One region of the Mesorhizobium sp. LNHC221B00 genome, then DNA from elsewhere that is predicted to be linked to it. Evidence: predicted binding sites of a transcription regulator. Region 1 holds the regulator's gene; each other region holds the start of a gene.

Region 1 (4,775 bases):
CGCGAGGATGGTCGTCGAGATACCGCTCTTCCAGGAATCGATGGAGAACGGCGGCCGGAAATGGGAAGACGCGGTTGTCACCGCGCACTACCGGCTCGCCCGCTGCAAGACCGCGGTGGACGATCCCTCGGATGCCGCCGTCGACCAGTGGGACGAGAACCACGAGGCTTTTCATGCCGCGCTGCTGAGCGCCGCGACGTCCAGCTGGCTGTTGCGGTTTCGCTCGACGATCTCGGACCAGCTGCGCCGGCACCATCGCTTTCTTGGGCTGGCGCCGACATTGCGAGCCGCGGCCGGCCTCAAGGCTGGCTACGAGCAGGCCATGGACGCGCTGCGCGAGGCGATGGCGATCGAGCACCACACGGCAATCATGGAAGCCGCCCTGGACCGCGACATCGAGCGGGCAAAAGCGCTGATGACGGCCCACATCGGCTATACGCTGCACGTCTACGTCCACAGCGAGGACGGCGACGCGAACAAGGAAGTCGCGCGCGCCGGCAGCTTGAAAGCGGTTGCCGGATGATTTCGGCACCTCCGCATCGTCCGACGCTCGACGAGATTGCCGAAGCCCGCGATCGGTACCTGCTTCCGAACCAGCTATTGTTGGCGTTTTGATTTCGTTTCGTTCACGGCAGGCAAGCCGATCGCAGGCGCGAAAATCGGCATCGCCGGGCTCTGCCGTCGGCTGATGCCGAGCCATGTCGCAAGACAGGCCACAGGCTATTAACCAAAACATTTCAATGCGGGCGACGAGCGGCAACGGGCGAAAATCCCCGATTTCCGGCCTGTCCGGCCCTGCAAATGATTACGGCCCTCTTACCAAATTCACTAAACTTTAAACGGTTGCAGAACACAACTGGAACAGATAGTGTTTGTTCTGGGTTTGTTTTTTCGATTCTGGATCAGAACCATTCTGGATCAAAACCTTGTCCAGATACCTTGGGGGCCGCCATGCTGACACGCAAGCAACATGAACTCTTGATGTTCATTCATGAACGGCTCAAGGAAAGCGGTATTCCGCCCTCCTTCGACGAGATGAAAGAGGCGCTCGACCTCGCCTCCAAATCAGGGATCCATCGCTTGATCACGGCGCTGGAGGAACGCGGCTTCATTCGCCGGCTGCCCAACCGGGCGCGTGCGCTGGAAGTGCTGCGGCTGCCCGATTCGATCGCGCCGGGCCTCAACGCGGCGAAGAAATTCTCTCCAAGTGTCATCCAGGGAAGTCTCGGCCAAGGCGGTCTCGGTCAGGGCAGCCTCGGCCGCCAGATCAAGCCGGCACCGTCGCGCTTTGCCGCTGCCGGCAATGACGACGATGCGGTTCCAGCGGTGTCCATCCCGGTCATGGGTCGCATCGCTGCCGGTGTGCCCATCGATGCCATCCAGCATCAGACGCATACTATCTCGGTGCCGCCGGACATGATCATGGGCGGCGAGCACTATGCGCTGGAGGTCAAGGGCGACTCGATGATCGAGGCCGGCATCTTCGATGGCGACACGGTCATTATCCGCAACGCCGATACGGCGAGCCCGGGCGAGATCGTCGTGGCCTTGGTCGACGAGGAGGAAGCGACCCTGAAGCGGTTCCGCCGCAAGGGTGCCTCGATTGCGCTTGAAGCCGCCAATCCGGCCTACGAGACGCGCATCTTCGGGCCGGACAGGGTCAAGGTGCAGGGCAAGCTCGTCGGGCTGATCAGGCGCTACTGAGCCGGCACGGCACTTGGCTTGTCAGGTTTGCGATAGGGCTGCAGGCCCCTCGCCTCGCGCGAAAATTTTCGCTGCGCGTGCCAGGGCCGATACGGGCTGTCCACCGCGAAGCTGATGGTTGGCGGACCGGTGGCCGATTGGCGGTCGAAGAAGATGGCCGCGCTGCCCTTGCGGGCGAGCTGCCGTTTGGTGACGACGAGAACCAGCGGATTGTGGCAGGCGTCGTAGGCCGTTGCGTCGTTGACGATGATCAGGTCGGCGAAGCCACAGGCCTTCCAGGTATCCTTGCGGTCTTCGACATGCGCTATGATCGCACCGGACGGGTGCCTGGCGAGACAGACACCGTCAGTGCAATAGAACGGCGCTCCCGGCGGCAGGCTGACGGCGTCGGCAATATCGAATTGTCCATCCGCCTTGTCGAACATCTCCGGCAGGATGATGGTTTCGGATCTCAGCGCGCGTTTCCAGTTGTCGACGGTGAATTCGTTCGGCCGGGCCCGGCTGACCGCGAGTTCGCCACCGCCGATCGGCAGCGCGACCAGCCGCGCGTCTTCCGAGACCAGCACATCCGGCGTGCGCGTGTCGGACACCACCAGCAAGCCGGCGAGCGCGAATGGAAGCGCTGCAAGCCGCAGCCACGTCGTCGCCATCGTCGCGATGACCAGGGCAATTGCCACCAGCAGAACGGATTGCTGTGAGATGAGCCCGACCGCATCGACCGGAGAGCGTTCTGATATCCACGCCGAAATGGCGATCATCGCGGTCAGGCCCTTGCCCATCAGGTAAAGGGATGGCGCATCCAGTCCGAACGGCATCAGCAGCGCGCTGGCAACGGCCAGGAACATCACGACTGAGACGATCGGCATGACGGCCAGATTGGCGAACAGGCTGAGCGGCGACACCCGCTGGAAATGCCAGATGGCAAACAGCGCCGTGGCGCTGCCGGCGATGATGGAGGTCATGGCCAATCCGCCTGTCGCCAGCAGGAATTTTCGCGTCAGGAAGCCGGGCAAGGAGCGCTTCGGCGGCGGTGGCCTCGTTTTTCCCGCCCGGTGATCCGCCCAGCCGGCATAGGCGCCAACTAGGGCCGCGGTCGCGGCGAACGACATCTGGAAGCTCGGTCCGACCACCTCATGCGGGGAAACCAGGATGACGGCGATCGCCGAGATCGCCAGATTGCGCATGGTCAGCGCCGCGCGATCGAACAGGACGGCAATCAGCATCACCGCCAGCATGATGAAGCTGCGCTCGGCAGCGACGACGATGCCGGAGATGACGAGATAGGCGGCGATCGACAACAGTGCTGCCGCGGCCGCGTATTTCTTCACCGGCCGGCGCGCGGAAAAATCCGGGAACAGCGCGAAGGCGCCGCGCAGGAGCCCCATGATGGTGCCGGCGACCAGCGCCATGTGCAGTCCCGAAATGGAGATGATGTGATAGATGCCGGTGCGCCGCATCGCTTCGTTGATTTCGTCGGGGATGCCGGCGCGCACGCCGACGATCAACGCCGCCGCGATCTCGCCTTCTGCGCCGCCGACGCTGCCCCTGATATGGTCGGCAATGGCTTCGCGGGCGTTCTCTATCGCTGATGAAAGGCGGGCCGACAGCGGCATGCCAGCGTCGTCGGCTGCAACGACTTTTGGATTGCCGAGAAAGAACCCGCTGCCACCGATGCCGGCGAAATAGCTGTCGAAGGAGAAATCATAGCTGTCCGGCCGCACCGGACCGGTCGGCGGCAACAGCTTGGCATAGCCGGCAATAAGGGAGCCGGCGGTCATTTCCGGCGGTATCTTGCGTGCCGAAAGCCGGACCCTTTCCGGCGCGTAGCGCAGTTTCGGCCGGGCGGTCGACGTCACGTCGATGGTCAGCCGGATGCGGCCGGTCTCCATCTCTTCGATCGAGACGACGCGGCCGCTCAGTTGCGTCGAGATTTCCGAGCCCAGCATCTGGGTTCCCGTGCGCCACGTCTCGACCTTGGCGGCGAGCAAGCCAAGCGCGCACAGCAATGCCGCCGTCAGGAACAGATGGGTTTTCGGCCACGAGCGCGAGACAATCGCCAGGAAGCCCATGAGGGCCACCACCGCGACAGGTCTGGCAAAAGCCGGTTCGGCCGCCAGCGAAAAATAGCCGATCGCGCCGATTGCAAGGCAAACCGGCACCAGCAGGAAGCCAATGCCGCGGTCAAGCTCCAGCTCCGCCGCCGCAGTGATGCCGTTGCGCAGGCGCGGCAATGACAGCCGGCCGAGTTGCCGACGCACACGCACGATCCTGCCGGCCGGGGACTGAATTGGCGCGGGGATATCCGGTGCGGGCTGGTTGCCGGAACCCGGCACGAGAGGCGATTGCGTCGGCAGCGAGGCCGGCAGCGCAAACAGGGACCGCTCGCTGACGCCAACAATGGCATCCTCGCCCTGATCCGAGCCCCGGCTTCGTCCAGCCATTGGGTCTGCCCCTTGCACCCCTGACGCCCTATGCTACATGAACGCGCGACGCGCGAAAGTCCGCGCACCCACACCCGCCTCAGACGCTTCCCGAGAGTTCCATGTCCGACAAGGTCGTCACCCGTTTTGCCCCCTCGCCCACCGGCTACCTGCACATAGGCGGCGCGCGCACGGCGCTGTTCAACTGGCTGTACGCAAAGCATACCGCCGGCACGATGCTGCTGCGCATCGAGGACACCGATCGCGAGCGTTCGACCGAGGCGGCGACGGCCGCGATCCTGGACGGCCTCACCTGGCTCGGTCTGGGCTGGGATGGCGACGCGGTCTCGCAGTTCGAGCGCGCGCCGCGCCACCGCGAGGTGGCGGAGGAGCTGGTACGCCTGGGCAAGGCCTATTACAGCTACGAGACACCCGCCGAGCTCGAGGCGATGCGCGAGGCGGCGCGCGCCAAGGGCCTGCCGCCGCGCTACAATGGCCAGTGGCGCGATCGTGATCCGTCCGAGGCCCCGCCCGGCGTCAAGGGCGCTATCCGTGTCAAGGCACCGACCGAGGGCGAGACCGTGGTGCACGACCGCGTGCAGGGCGAGGTGCGCTTCCCCAATAAGGATCTCGACGACTTCATCATCCTGC
Region 2 (4,775 bases), on a different contig from region 1:
GGAAACTCCGATCGATCCTCTTTCAACCTGTCAGCATGATTTTGGTTGCGGCGATGACAGGGCCTGACGTCGATGACATGATCGCGGCATGGACAATGAACGCATCGCCGAACTCTTCGAGGGCCTCGGACCGGTCAGCATCCGCAAGCTGTTCGGCGGCAAGGGCATCTATTTCGACGGCGTCATCGTCGCCATCGTGCTGCGCGGCGAATTGCTGCTGAAGGCCGACGAGCAAAGCGCCCCCGACTTCGAAGCCGCCGGCTGCAAGCAATGGACCTACACCGGCTCGCGCCACGGCAAGCTGGTCGCCATGCCCTATTGGAGCGTTCCAGACAGTGCTTTCGATGATCCCGACGAGATGACGGTGTGGGCGCGCCGTGCGTATGAGGCGGGGCGGCGGGCTGGGAAGTGATGCCAACTTGCGGATGTCGGCGGGGCAGCACCCCCCTCTGATGTCCGGCAGGACAGAGGGGGGTGCTGCCCCGCCGACGTTGGCTGCGCTACAGCGCCTTCGCAATCCGCGCCGCCAGCCGCGCATTGTTTTCGACCAGCGCGATGTTGGTCTTCAGGCTCCTCCCACCGGTCAGTTCGAGGATTTTCGACAGCAGGAACGGCGTCACCGCCTTGCCCGTCACATTGAGCGCCTCTGCCGCCTTCTGAGCCGCCTCGATGTAGCCAGCCATCTCTTCAGCCGGGATTTCGTGGCTTTCCGGCACCGGATTGGCGATCAGCATGCCGCCATTCAAGCCCAGCGCAGCCCTGGTCCGGAAGAAATGCGCGATCTCTTCCGGCTTGTGCAGGGTCAGCGGCGCGCGGAACGGCGACTGCCGTGACCAGAAGGCCGGCATCGTCTCGCAGCCAGCGCCGACGACAGGCACGCCGCGCGTCTCCAACACCTCCAGCGTCTTTTCGATGTCGAGGATCGCCTTGGCGCCGGCCGAGACGACGATGACCGGCGTGCGCGCCAGTTCGTCGAGGTCGGCCGAGATATCGAAACTCTTTTCCGCCCCCTTGTGCACGCCGCCGATGCCGCCGGTGGCGAATACCTTTATCCCGACCATGTGCGCCGCGATCATGGTGGCGGCGACCGTGGTGCCGCCGGTGCGCCCCTGGGCGACGGCAAAGCCGAGATCGGCGCGCGACAGCTTCATGGCGTCACCCGTCATGGCCAGCGATTCCCGCTCTCCATCTGCCAGGCCGATCTTGATGCGGCCGCCGACCACGGCGATCGTCGCCGGCACGGCGCCGCCGTCGCTGATGATCTTTTCCACATCCGCCGCCATGGCGCCATTGTCGGGGTAGGGCATGCCATGGGTGATGATGGTGCTTTCCAGCGCCACCACCGGCTGGCCGGCGGCGAGGGCCCGCGCCACCGGCGCATGGACGTCGATGAACGGGTGGGCGGTTTCCGGGTTCATGTGGATCTCCAAGCTGGAGCGCCCGCGTCTATCTCGACGCTGGCCGGCGCTGCGGACCATGAATTTGCCGGTCTCATGCCATTTCCTGCGCATCCGGCACAAGGGCCAGGGCTTGCACGAAGGATGCCTCGCTGAAATCGGGAACGGCATCGGCGCTTTCGATGGCCAACGTCGCCGCCGCGACGCCGTCGCGCAAGGCCTCGCGAAAAGGCAGACCGCGCAGCAAGGCCGCGATCGTTGCACCTGCCAATGCGTCGCCGGCTCCGGTGACATCGGCGATTTTTCTCGGGGCAGGCGGCAAGATCGAAAAGGCGCCTGCTTGGTCGAAACCCAGCACCGCGCCGCCACCTGCGGTGACCACACCGCTTCTGAGACCGCTGCAGCGCAGCCCGTCGACGACAGCCGGACTCGCGGCATTTGCGTTGACGCCCGCCAGCACGATGGCCTCGCTCCGGTTCATGAAGACCAGCGCCAGCGCGCCGAGCACCGGCATCAGCCGCACCACCTTGGCCGGCGAAATGGCAATCGCGTACACCGGCTTGCCCGAAGCGAGTGCGACGAGCCGCTCCAGCGCCGAGGACGGCAAATTGGCGTCGCACAAGATGGCATCGGCGGCCGCGACCACCTCCCGCACCTTGGAACGCCTGATCTGCTTGGGGAACGCCATGTCGTAGAGAGCCATGTCGGCAAAGCCGACGATCAGTTCGCCCTCGCGGTCGATCAGCGCCGTATAGCTCGGCGTGGTTCGGTCGAGGAACACCGCCGAGAGATCGGCGATGCCAGCTTCCGCTATGGCGCGCGAAACGGTGTCGCCCGCCGTATCGCCGCCGCGCATCGACATCAGCGAAGCCGACACGCCGCGCCGCACCGTGCTGCGCAATGCATTGAAGACGCCGCCGCCGACATCCTCGCGCATCGTGCCGGGATTGGACGCGGCGGGCACATAGGCGCCGGACACCTGGCCACGCCGGTCTATGTGGGCGCCGCCCACGGCCAGTATCTTTGCGGATTTCACCATGCCGGCGATATGCCCTTTGTCATTCCTGCCGCACAAGCGTTAGGCTGCGGATGGAGTTTCGCACGCAAGGCAGCGATTCGGCGAACCGAAACAATCGAGCTGTCTGGCCCAATGCGAGGTGCATTGCTGTTCGATCTCTTGGTACGAAAAAAGAACAAATCCGGATATCACTTGTTTTTCAGATGTTTGATCCCTCTTGCCAAACGAGAACAAAAAAGGTACAAAATGGTAGGGATTACGGATTGTCCGGCCTTCATTGACGACCAAGGGGTGATGTATCATGGCTCAGAATTCTTTGCGGCTTGTAGAGGATAAGGCAGTGGACAAATCAAAGGCTCTGGATGCGGCGCTGTCGCAAATCGAGCGGGCTTTCGGCAAGGGCTCGATCATGCGGCTCGGCGCGAACGAGCAGGTCGTCGAGATCGAGACGGTGCCAACGGGCTCGCTCGGCCTCGACATCGCGCTTGGCGTCGGTGGCCTGCCGCGCGGCCGCATCATCGAGATCTACGGGCCGGAAAGCTCGGGCAAGACGACGCTGGCGCTGCACACGGTGGCCGAAGCCCAGAAGAAGGGCGGCATCTGCGCCTTCGTCGATGCCGAGCATGCGCTCGATCCGGTCTACGCCCGCAAGCTTGGCGTCGATCTCGAAAACCTCCTGATCTCGCAGCCCGACACTGGCGAGCAGGCGCTGGAAATCTGCGACACGCTGGTGCGTTCCGGCGCCATCGACGTGCTGGTGGTCGATTCGGTCGCGGCGCTGACGCCACGCGCCGAAATCGAGGGCGAGATGGGCGATTCGCTGCCCGGTCTGCAGGCGCGTCTGATGAGCCAGGCGCTGCGCAAGCTCACCGCCTCGATCTCGCGCTCCAACACCATGGTCATCTTCATCAACCAGATCCGCATGAAGATCGGCGTCATGTTCGGTTCGCCCGAAACCACCACTGGCGGCAATGCGCTGAAGTTCTACGCCTCGGTGCGCCTCGACATCCGCCGCATCGGTTCGGTCAAGGACCGTGACGAGGTCGTCGGCAACCAGACCCGCGTCAAGGTGGTCAAGAACAAGCTGGCGCCGCCCTTCAAGGTGGTCGAGTTCGACATCATGTACGGTGAAGGCGTGTCCAAGACCGGCGAACTGGTCGATCTCGGCGTCAAGGCCGGCGTGGTCGAGAAATCGGGCGCCTGGTTCTCTTACAATTCGCAGCGTCTCGGCCAGGGCCGCGAAAATGCAAAACTGTTCCTGCGCGACAATCCCGATACGGCGCGTGAGATCGAACTGGCGCTGCGGCAGAATGCCGGGCTGATCGCCGAGAAATTCCTCGAAAATGGTGGCTCTGAGGGCAATGGCGACGACGGTTTCGAGGATGAAGCCGGCGCGATGTAGGCTAATGGCCGGAGTTCGGCCATAATTCCTGCCTATGATCCAATGCTTATGTAATCGAGTTCTTTAGTACCGCGTCCAAAACCGCCGGCCTTCGAGCCGGCGGTTTTTGTTTTTGGGCTGCCGGCAAGCTGGTGGATTGGACCCAATTCCGTGTTTCTGGACAGGGTGAAGCGTGCCCGCTAAAAGGCCCAATCTATCTCTGCAAAAAGCAGAGCCCATTTCCGCCGGGTTGCCGGCGGTTTTCGCGAAAAAAGGCAGCAGTCATGAGTGGCGTGAACGAAATCCGGTCGACATTCCTCGACTATTTCCGCAGGGAGGGCCACGAGGTCGTCGCCTCGAGCCCGCTCGTGCCGCGCAACGACCCGACATTGATGTTCACCAATGCCGGCATGGTGCAGTTCAAGAACGTCTTCACCGGCCTGGAGAAGCGGCCCTATTCGCGCGCCACGACTGCTCAGAAGAGCGTTCGCGCCGGCGGCAAGCACAACGACCTCGACAATGTCGGCTATACCGCGCGCCACCTGACCTTCTTCGAGATGCTCGGTAATTTCTCGTTCGGCGATTATTTCAAGGAACGCGCCATCGAACTTGCCTGGAACCTGATCACCAAGGAGTTCGGGCTGAAGAAGGACAAGCTGCTGGTCACCGTCTATCACACCGACGATGAGGCCGCCGGCTTCTGGAAGAAGATCGCCGGTTTTTCGGACGACCGCATCATCCGCATCCCGACCTCGGACAATTTCTGGGCGATGGGCGACACCGGTCCATGCGGCCCGTGCTCGGAAATCTTCATCGATCGCGGCGAGCATATCTGGGGCGGTCCTCCCGGCAGCCCCGAAGAAGATGGCGACCGGTTCCTCGAATTCTGGAACCTGGTTTTCATGCAATATGAACAGGTGACGAAGGAGGAGCGGATCGACCTGCCGCGCCCGTCGATCGACACCGGCATGGGCCTGGA
Region 3 (4,775 bases), on a different contig from region 1:
TGCCCGGCCAATTTGCGGTGCGTATAGATCGAGCCGCCGACGAAGCCGCCGCCATGCGCGTAAAACAGCGCCCGCTCCGCGTCGGCGCCCTTCGGCACGATCCATAGCGCCGGCACGCCGCCGGCATCCACCTCGATATAGTCGACGCCGCCCGGTTCGCCGGTCAGCGCCGGCCAGTGAGTGTCGTTGAAATCGATGATCGCCTGAGGGCTGGTCAGCTTGCCGGCATTGGCGACGAACGCCGCATAATGGTTCCTGTTTGCCTCACTCTCAGTGCTCGCCATAATAGCCTCCGGCTTATGAATCGCGGGTCCCGCGACCCTCCAAAGCCAAGGACGGACGAGCGGGCAAAAAGGATACGTCACAGCGCTCGCTTTTTCGGGAGAGCGCTCAGGCCGCGCCGCCAAACGCCGCCGCGTGGCGCCGGGCGAACTCTACGAACGGCGTCGGCTTGACGCCGAACATCTCATGCGTCGCCAGGTGCACCCGCGATTTCGGCCGCCGCCGCCGCTCGGCCAGTTGCTCGTCCAGCGCATCGGCGAAACCGGCCGGAATGCCGGCGGCCAGCAGGTTGCGCCGCCGCTGTTCCGGGCTCACGTCGACATAGCGGACCGGCTTGCCGGTCGCCTGCGATATTCGCGCGGCGATGTCGGTCATGGTCAGCGCCTCGGGTCCGGTCATGTCGAGGCTCTCGCCTGCATGGCCGCCATCGCGCAGCAGCCGGAAGGCCACCTTGGCGATGTCCTCGACATCGACCGGCGACAGCTCGGTTTCGCCGAGCGCGAGATAGAATGCCCCCTCGGCGGCGATGGTCGGCGCGTCGCGCAGATAGACTTGCATGAACTGACTGGGACGCAGATGCGTCCACGCCATGCCGGCCGCTTCAAGATAGCGCTCGACCTCCTCATGCATGCGCGTGAAGCGGAACTTCGTCGCGTCGTAGCCGATGTTGGACTCCCTGCCGGAGAACTTCACCACATGCGCGACGCCGGCCGTTCTGCAGGCGTCGATGAAACGGCACTGGGTCTCGGTCATATCGTCGCCCGCGGTCGAAATCATCAGCACGCGATCGACGCCGTCGAGCGCAGCGCCAAGCGTTTCCGCCCGGCGCATGTCGCCCTCGACCAGGTCGACGCCGGCCAGATCGCCCAGTCCTGAAGCCGATGCCCGGTTCAGATCGCGGACCAGCGCCCGCACCACATGCTTCTGCCGCGCGAACTCGCGCACGATCGCTTTTCCGTTCAGGCCCGTGGCACCCGTCACCAGGATCATCAGCTTTTCTCCGTCTTGATTGCCGCGGCGCCATCCCGGCAACCGCAGCTTGAAGACGAAGAGACCCGGGCAAAGGATTCTGCCCAAACGTCTTTTTATCGATGCGAGGCTCAGCCGCTCGGCGCGTAGCGGTTGACCACCATGCCGCAGGCATAGGCCTTCGAACCGAGCAGCCGAAGGTTCCGGAAGCCGCCCTGGTCGAAAATGCGGCGGCCGGCGCCCAGCGCCGCCGGATTGACGAACAGCTGGAACTCGTCGACCAGTCCCGCCGCGATCAGCGCGGAGGCGAAGCCGGCGCCGCCGAAGACGGCGATGTCGCCGCCCTCCCCCGCCTTCAGCGCCTTGACTTCGCGCGGCAGGTCGCCGCTCACCACCGTCGTGCGCTCCCACCGCGAGGTCTTCAGCCTGTCGGTGGGCACCACCTTGCGTGGCTCGACGATACTCTGGGCGAAGGCGTAGAACGGATCGGCCGGATATTTCTTCGCCGCATTGCCCCAGTGGGTCAGGTACCCCTCCTCGGCCATCTTGCGGCTGAGCAGGATGGTGTCGATACCGGCAAAGACGGTGTTGAAATCGCGCTTCAGCTCTTCGTCCCAGCCATTGTCGGCGCCCCACTCCCAGAGTTGCCAGCGATGATCCGCATTGGCGCCGACAAAACCATCGACCGAGATTTGCATCTGAAGGATCAGCTTTTTCATCATCGTCTCCGGTTGTGCCGATCGCGGCCGCCGCGTGCTCGGCCAGCCTTCGGCATTGATTGGTTTACATTTGGAACTATTGACGTTCTAGAAAAATGATGTCAATAGTAAAGTGATTTAAAAATGGAACCATAGAGATGTCGACGCGTGAAAGATCCGGGTGCCCGATCAACCTGTCGCTGGAACTGCTCGGCGACCGCTGGACGCTGCTCATCATCCGCGATCTGATCTTCGCCGGGAAAAAGCACTTTCGCGAGTTCCTGCAATCCGACGAAGGCATCTCCTCACGCACGCTGGCCGAGCGGTTGCAGACGCTGCAGGAGGAAGGCATCCTCACCCGCAGCGACGACCCGAGCCATGGGCTGAAGGCGATCTACCGGCTGACCGAGGCCGGCATCGATCTTTTGCCGGTGCTGGCCACGCTCGGCGCCTGGGGCAGCAAGCATCGCAAGGCCGACGATCATCTCGCCCGCATTGCCAACGAGTTGGCGGCGGGCGGCGAGCCGGCGCTGGAACGGATGAAGGCGGCGCTGCGGGTGGAGCATATCGTTTCCCAGTCTTCCCATGGGAAATGAGTTGCCAGCCTCGGCTGCGGCCAGGGATGTTGATTAAGCTACGCCGCGGCTTGACAGCCGTACATGATTTGTTCTCTATGTGTTCGCATCTATCAGCAACTGCGGATGAGCGGTCGGGATGGAAACGACAGCCACCATCCTGCATGCCGATCTCGATGCCTTCTATGCCTCGGTCGAGCAGTTGCTCGACCCGTTGCTGCGCGGCAAGCCGATCGCGGTCGGCGGCGGCGTCGTGCTCGCCGCCTCCTATGAGGCGCGTGCCTTCGGCGTGCGCGGCGGCATGCCGGGGCGCAAGGCGCGCGAGCTCTGCCCGCAGCTGATCTTCGTCGGCGGCAATTTCAGCCACTACCAGCGGCTTGGCGACGCGGCGATCAAGGTGCTCGACGATTTCACGCCGCTGGTCGAGCGCATCTCCATCGACGAGGCCTTCGCCGATGTCGCCGGCTGCACGCACCTGTTCGGGCAACCGCAAGAGATCGCCGCGACCATCCGCCGCCGCGTGCGGGCCGAACTCGGCCTGCCGATCTCGATCGGCGTGGCGCGCACCAAGCATCTGGCCAAGATCGCCTCGCAGGTCGCCAAGCCCGATGGGCTGGTGGTGGTCGATCCCGGCACCGAGCTTGCCTTCCTGCACGATTTGCCGGTCGGCCTGATGTGGGGCGTCGGCCCGGCGACCAGGGCGCGGCTGGCCGAAATCGGCGTCGAGACCATAGGCCAGCTGGCCAGGACGCACAGCGGCGCGCTGACGCGGCTACTCGGTCCCGCCGCCGGCGAAAAGCTCTCGGCCTTGTCGTGGAACCGCGACCCGAGAAAGCTGGAGACGAAGCGCCGCGCGCACTCGGCCGGCGCGCAGTCGGCACTTGGCCGCAAGCCAGCCGTGGCGCAGGTCATCGTGCCCACTTTGCTGCACCTGGCCGACCGCGTCGCCAGCCGGCTGCGCGCCAAGGCGCGGCCCGGCCGCACGGTGACCGTGCGTGTGCGCTTTGCCGATCTCAGCGCCGTCACCCGCTCGATCACGCTCGGCCAGCCGATCTCGGCGACCACGATGCTGGCCGAAATCGCAGGCGATCTGGTGCGCGGCGTGCTCGCCGACAATCCGCACGAAAGAACGATCTCGCTGCTGGCGATCTCGGTCTCGCACCTCTGGGAAAGTTCCGAGCTGCAGCTCGAACTGCCGCTCGGCCTTGCCGACGAAAAGCATCGGCCGGGCACGGCGAAAGGCCTGGCGCGCTTCGGCGCCGACCGCGCCATCGACAAGATCCGCGAGCGCTTCGGCAAACAGGCCGTCGGCTACGGCACGGTGGCGCTCGAAGCGGCGCGCTCGGTGCCCGACGAATTCAGGGAACTGGCGGAAAAGGAACTGTGAGAACTACCTGCCGCTGCGCCAATAGCGATGCACCTTGACGCCGCTGGCGCTTTCCCCGTGCCAAGGCTCGCAAGCGATGCCGTCCTTGTCGGCATCATGCGTCGGCCAATAGCCGGGCTGCCCCTTGCGCGCGGGGGCAAGACCGACGGCGCGAGCCGCTGCACAGTTCGGGAACGCGGCAAAGTGCCTGAGGGCGGAGACCGGTGAGTCGAGCTGGATGCCGACAAAGCCGTAGGCGATGTAGCCGGACAACAGGATGAACGGCGCGAAAAGAGCAACCCATTTCAGCCTGCCAAGGCGATGAGATGCAGGCCAGTACAAGAATGGCAGAAGCATTCCCGGCATGCCCCCCGGTCCCAGCACATCGATGCAGGCTATCTCGGGGCAGGCTATCTCGGGCCGGCTGCGATGACAATGATGCCCGATCTGCCGGGATCGAGATACGCCCGGGCCCTCAGAGCTGCGCCGTGCCGAAAACCCGATCCCAGAATATCGACGTCACGCCGAAATTGGCGGTATCGTCGATGTGATGATGCACTGCGTGGCGGCGCTTGAGCGTGTAGAGATAACTGGGATGTCTGGGATGCCAGTGATGGATCATGTGGTGGACGCTGATGTACCAGAGATAGCCCAGCATCAGGCCGCAACTGACCGCGCTCGCGGTCGCGAAACCGAAGGCCATCCACACCGGCAGGAAGGCGACCAGCGCATGCACACCCAGACTGAGCCAGGTCGGCGTACCCACCGAACTGCGCTCCTCGACATGATGACGGTCGTGCAGGTCCCTGATGTAGGGAATGTGATGAAGGACAAAGCGATGCAGGACGTATTCGATCAGCGTCCACAGGCCGAGACAGAAGATGA
Region 4 (4,775 bases), on a different contig from region 1:
GCATGCGCCCGCCAAGATCAACCTGGCGCTGCATGTCACGGGAAGGCGCGCAGACGGCTATCACCTGATCGAAAGCCTGGCGGTGTTCACGCGTTTTGGCGACCGGGTCGAGGTCGCGCTCGCCGACAGCGACGATTTCACCGTGTCCGGGCGATATGCGCCGGAGGTTCCCCTCGACGCCGGCAATCTGGTGTTGAAGGCGCGCGATGCGCTGCGAGGAGAGGCCGGACCGCACAAGACCCCGCCTGTCGCCATCAAGCTTGAAAAGAACCTGCCTGTCGCCTCCGGTGTCGGCGGCGGATCCAGTGACGCGGCGGCGGTATTGCGCGGGCTGGTACAGGCATGGGGTCTGGACATCGATGGCGCCGGGCTGGCGCGGATCGGGCTTTCGCTTGGCGCCGATGTGCCGATGTGCCTGGCGGCCAGGCCGCTGGTCGCGCGCGGCATTGGTGACGAGCTGTCGATGGTGCCGGACGTCTCGGCGCTGGGGCTGGTGCTGGTCAATCCGGGCATGCCGGTCTCGACGGCGGATGTCTTCGCAGCGCTTTCCCGCCGCGACAACGAGCCGTTGCCGCCGCTGCCGCGCGGCATCGACTTTCACAGCCTGCGCAACTGGCTGGAACTCACCCGCAACGATCTCCAACCGGCGGCGCAGGCGATACAGCCCGCCATAGGCCGGGCGCTTTCATGGCTCGACAAGGCTGGATCGGGTTTTTCACGCATGTCCGGATCGGGCGCGACGTGCTTCGGCCTGTTCGAGACTGGCAATGTCGCCAAGCGCGCGGCGGCCGAGATCCGCGGCCGCCAGCCCGACTGGTTCGTCGCGGCGACGCGCAGCATCGCATCGGAGGGCGCTGATGGCCAGAACTGACGGGAGCCGTTCCTTCGTTCCGGTGCGTGTCGCGGTGCTGACCGTTTCCGACACACGCAGCCTCGCCGACGACAAATCCGGACAGACGCTGGCCGACCGCATCACCGAGGCCGGCCACATCCTGGCCGCCCGCGACATAGTCACCGACGACCGCGACAAGATCCGCGACAAGGTGCTTGGCTGGTCGAAGGACGCGGCGATCGATGTCGTGATCACCACCGGCGGCACCGGTTTCACTGGCCGCGACGTTACCCCGGAGGCGCTGGAACCGATCTTCGAAAAGCGCATGGACGGCTTTTCGGAAGTGTTCCACCGCATCTCCTACGACAAGATCGGCACCTCGACGATCCAGAGCCGGGCGACCGGCGGCGTCGTCAACGCCACCTTCGTCTTCGTACTGCCGGGCTCGCCCGGTGCCTGCAAGGACGCCTGGGATGGCATCTTGAAGGCGCAGCTCGACTACCGGCATATGCCCTGCAACTTCGTCGAGATCATGCCGCGCCTCGACGAGCACCTGCGGCGCGGCAAATCAGCTCCGTAAAGCCGAGGCCAGGCGCTGGTTTCACGTCGCGTTTGCCAGGCAAAAGGCTGCCCTCGCCTTCGAAAGACCATTCCAAACCCGATGCCGGAGGAAGTACCCTTCGTGGCGGCGGCCCTTGCCGTTGACACGAGGCGGAAGCGATGACTGTGCATGCCGGCGGATGCCATTGCGGCAACATACGCCTTCGATTTTCAACCGAGCTCGACCCTTCGCAAATCGAAGTCCGCGCCTGCCAATGCGCGTTCTGCGTCAAACATGGCTCGCGCGCCGTTGCCGATCCGAACGGCCAATTGATCGTCTCGGTCGAGGACGACGCCCGGTTGCACAGATACCGGTTCGGATTGCGCACCGCCGACTATTTGATCTGCCGGGACTGCGGCGTCTATATCGCGGCGGTCACCACCGACAGTGGGGATACAAGGGCGATCGTCATCGCCAATGCCCTGGACGACCGGCTGCGGTTCAGCCGCGAGCCAGCGGCCATGGACTATGATGCCGAGAGCAGGCAAGGCCGCATTGCCCGGCGACAGGCACGCTGGATGCCTATGGAGATCCTGTCCGCTTTCAGCGGATGACCGGTTCGCCGTGAAACCGCCGGCGCGAAGGCGCGGATACGCCGATGTCGACTTCCATCATCAGCCGCGGAGTGCGCGCCGGCACGGTGCCCATGTGGAAGCCGACGGGTCCTCGACGAAGCCGAGGCCAGCTTCGCCGGTCAGCGTCACCAAGCTTTGCTCGCCATAGACGTCCAAGACCTCCTTGGCGGGATGACCCGACCAGCAGGGCCAGCTGATGCATGAGGGCGCGGCGATTGTGGCTGCCCTGACGTAGACGTGCAGCTGCAAAAGAATCACTTGCGCGATTCCCGCTTCGCCGGCGCTACCCAGATCTCGGCGTCGAGCTTCTTTGTCGCCAGGCCGCGTGCAAGCGCCTCGGCACTGCCGGCGTGCTTCGACAAGGACGCTGCCTGCCGCTTGCTGATCACCAGTCCGCCGGCCAGCGCGCGATTTCCCGAAAACACCCGCGCCAGGAACGGCACACGGCTGCCGCGTGAGCGCGAGAACCGCGCCGCCATCGTTTGCCGGGCTGTGTGGGCGACGACCGCTTCGGTCCAGCCTTCCACCAGCCGCGCCCCCGGCTCCAGCAGCAACAGCCAGTCGCCCTTGGCTTGCCTGATGCCGGCGGCGATACCGCCGCTCGCCACATAGTGGCAGCCGGCATGTTCGGCGACATGATGCGTCTGGTCGGTGGAGCCGATATCGCAGACGACGACCTCGCGCACCACGCCCTCGACGGCGCCGCCAATCAGCGAACCGAGCGTGCGGGCGAGACCCTCCTCGTCATTGCGGGTTTCGATGAGAACACTGAGCATCGTCAGCCGAATAGCGGAAAGACGGCCGCGATGCCAGTTCCTGCAGCGCACCGCAGAAAGTTCTTGCTTTGTTCTCATCAAGGAAATAGGAATAATTTCATGAGCAGAGCGATTCGACACAACATGGACAGTCCCTGGGAGCGGGCGAAGATGGAGCCGATCATGCGCGCCGACATTGCAGCCTTCGGAGCAGGACGGGCCGAGATGGCCAATGCGATGATCGAGCAGAGCGGCATGCGCATCCGCCCGGATCGCAACCGTGGCCGCTCGGCGGGCATCAATCCGTCCGGCAGGTTCGAGCCGGTCACCCGTCATGTCTTCGACGATGGCTGGAGTTCGCTGGAGGAATTGCCGCCATTCAAGACCGAGGTGCAGGTGGAAAAGCCGCGCACCATCATCACCCGCAATGAATCGCCCGACATTTCCTTCGACCGTTCGATCAACCCCTATCGCGGCTGCGAACATGGCTGCGTCTATTGCTTCGCGCGGCCGACCCATTCGTTCATGGGCCTGTCGCCGGGCCTGGATTTCGAATCCAAGCTGTTCGCCAAGCCGGACGCGGCGCGGCTACTCGACAAGGAACTGTCGAAGGACGGCTACCAGCCGCGCACCATCGCCATCGGCACCAACACCGATCCCTACCAGCCAATCGAGAAGCAGTACCGGATCATGCGCGAGATCCTCGAAGTGCTGGAGGCGCGCGGCCATCCGGTCGGCATCGTCACCAAATCCGCTTTGGTGACCCGCGACATCGACATCCTGTCGCGCATGGCCGAGCGCGGGCTCGCCAAGGTGGCGCTGTCGGTGACGACGCTCGACCGCATGCTGGCGCGCACGATGGAGCCGCGCGCATCGACGCCGACCAAGCGGCTGGAAGCGATCAGGCAGCTTTCCGATGCCGGCATTCCGGCCTCGGTCATGGTGGCGCCGATCATCCCCGGCCTCACCGACCAGGAGATGGAACGGATCCTCGATTCGGCGAGCGCTGCCGGCGCGCGCGAGGCGGGTTATGTCGTGCTGCGCCTGCCGCTGGAGGTCAGCCCGATCTTCAAGGACTGGCTGCTGCGCCACTATCCCGACCGCTATCGCCACGTGATGTCGCTGATCCGCTCGATGCGCGACGGCAAGGACTACGATTCGGAATGGGGCAAGCGCATGAAGGGCGCCGGACCTTATGCCTGGCAGATCGGCCGGCGCTTCGAAATCACCGCCAAGCGGCTCGGCCTCAATGCCGAACGGCGCACGCTGCGAACCGACCAGTTCGTCGCCGCGGGAAAGGACCAGGAGCAGCTGATGCTGCTTTGATCTGCCCTTTTCGCTTGTGAAATCCCGTCCGGCCTGCCCCGGCCAGCAGACGGTGCCCTCCCGGTCCGGCGCCCCACCCGACCCGGAGGGACTTGCGGAGAATCGGAACCGATGCGAACCTCGCCGCAACATGGCTCGCGCGCATTCTGATTCTCCGCTTCTCTTCGAAATTGTCGAGAAACCCGATTTCTCCTTCGAGACGAAGGCGATGGCCGATGGCCTGTGGCCAGTGGCAGGGATGGACGAGGCTGGCCGCGGCCCGCTGGCCGGGCCGGTGGTCGCGGCTGCAGTGGTGCTCGACCCAGCCAACATTCCCGAAGGCCTCGACGATTCCAAACGGCTCAGCCATTCGCAGCGCGAGGCATTGTTCCTGCGCATTCTGGGCTCCGCGCAGGCGGTCTCGATGGCCTCGATCAGTGCCGAGGGCATCGACGGCAGCAATATCCTCAAGGCGAGCCTTGAGGCGATGCGACGCGCGCTGGTCGGGCTGTCGGTTCGGCCTAAGCTCGCGCTTGCCGACGGACGCGACGTGCCGCCGGGGTTGCCGTGCGAGGGCCGCGCATTGATCAAGGGCGACCAACGCTCGCAATCGATCGCCGCTGCCTCCATCGTCGCCAAGGTCATGCGCGACCGCATGATGTGCGGTTGCGGCAGCCATAACGGCCGCTATGGATTCGAGGTGCACA

The links. The regulator LexA, encoded in region 1, represses DNA repair genes until DNA is damaged. The targets are predictions, from matches to a motif close to TGTTCNNNNTGTGTTCNG.
Region 2: the regulator LexA is predicted to act here: its motif matches at 2,642-2,659, upstream of recA (recombinase RecA).
Region 3: the regulator LexA is predicted to act here: its motif matches at 2,615-2,632, upstream of dinB (DNA polymerase IV).
Region 4: the regulator LexA is predicted to act here: its motif matches at 2,843-2,860, upstream of X741_RS149165 (PA0069 family radical SAM protein).

What each region holds. Positions count from the first base shown of each region.
Region 1 covers NZ_AYWR01000006.1:183,299-188,073, forward strand. Annotated here, with positions in the region: gene X741_RS155940 (GntR family transcriptional regulator) at 1-523, shown strand, start outside; gene lexA (transcriptional repressor LexA) at 952-1,704, shown strand; gene X741_RS155930 (ComEC/Rec2 family competence protein) at 1,698-4,145, opposite strand; gene gltX (glutamate--tRNA ligase) at 4,247-4,775, shown strand, end outside.
Region 2 covers NZ_AYWR01000002.1:266,503-271,277, reverse strand. Annotated here, with positions in the region: gene X741_RS162420 (TfoX/Sxy family protein) at 89-412, shown strand; gene X741_RS162425 (pseudouridine-5'-phosphate glycosidase) at 501-1,418, opposite strand; gene X741_RS162430 (carbohydrate kinase family protein) at 1,492-2,436, opposite strand; gene recA (recombinase RecA) at 2,717-3,817, shown strand; partial or broken gene alaS (alanine--tRNA ligase) at 4,081-4,775, shown strand, end outside.
Region 3 covers NZ_AYWR01000023.1:17,803-22,577, reverse strand. Annotated here, with positions in the region: gene X741_RS142965 (alpha/beta hydrolase) at 1-284, opposite strand, end outside; gene X741_RS142970 (SDR family oxidoreductase) at 391-1,272, opposite strand; gene X741_RS142975 (dihydrofolate reductase family protein) at 1,383-1,970, opposite strand; gene X741_RS142980 (helix-turn-helix domain-containing protein) at 2,108-2,545, shown strand; gene dinB (DNA polymerase IV) at 2,664-3,911, shown strand; gene X741_RS1000000167670 (excalibur calcium-binding domain-containing protein) at 3,915-4,256, opposite strand; gene X741_RS142990 (sterol desaturase family protein) at 4,366-4,775, opposite strand, start outside.
Region 4 covers NZ_AYWR01000013.1:56,007-60,781, reverse strand. Annotated here, with positions in the region: gene X741_RS149140 (4-(cytidine 5'-diphospho)-2-C-methyl-D-erythritol kinase) at 1-871, shown strand, start outside; gene moaB (molybdenum cofactor biosynthesis protein B) at 858-1,412, shown strand; gene X741_RS149150 (hypothetical protein) at 1,553-1,987, shown strand; partial or broken gene X741_RS1000000171065 (hypothetical protein) at 1,977-2,237, opposite strand; gene X741_RS149160 (glycosyltransferase) at 2,263-2,784, opposite strand; gene X741_RS149165 (PA0069 family radical SAM protein) at 2,935-4,089, shown strand; gene X741_RS149170 (ribonuclease HII) at 4,220-4,775, shown strand, end outside.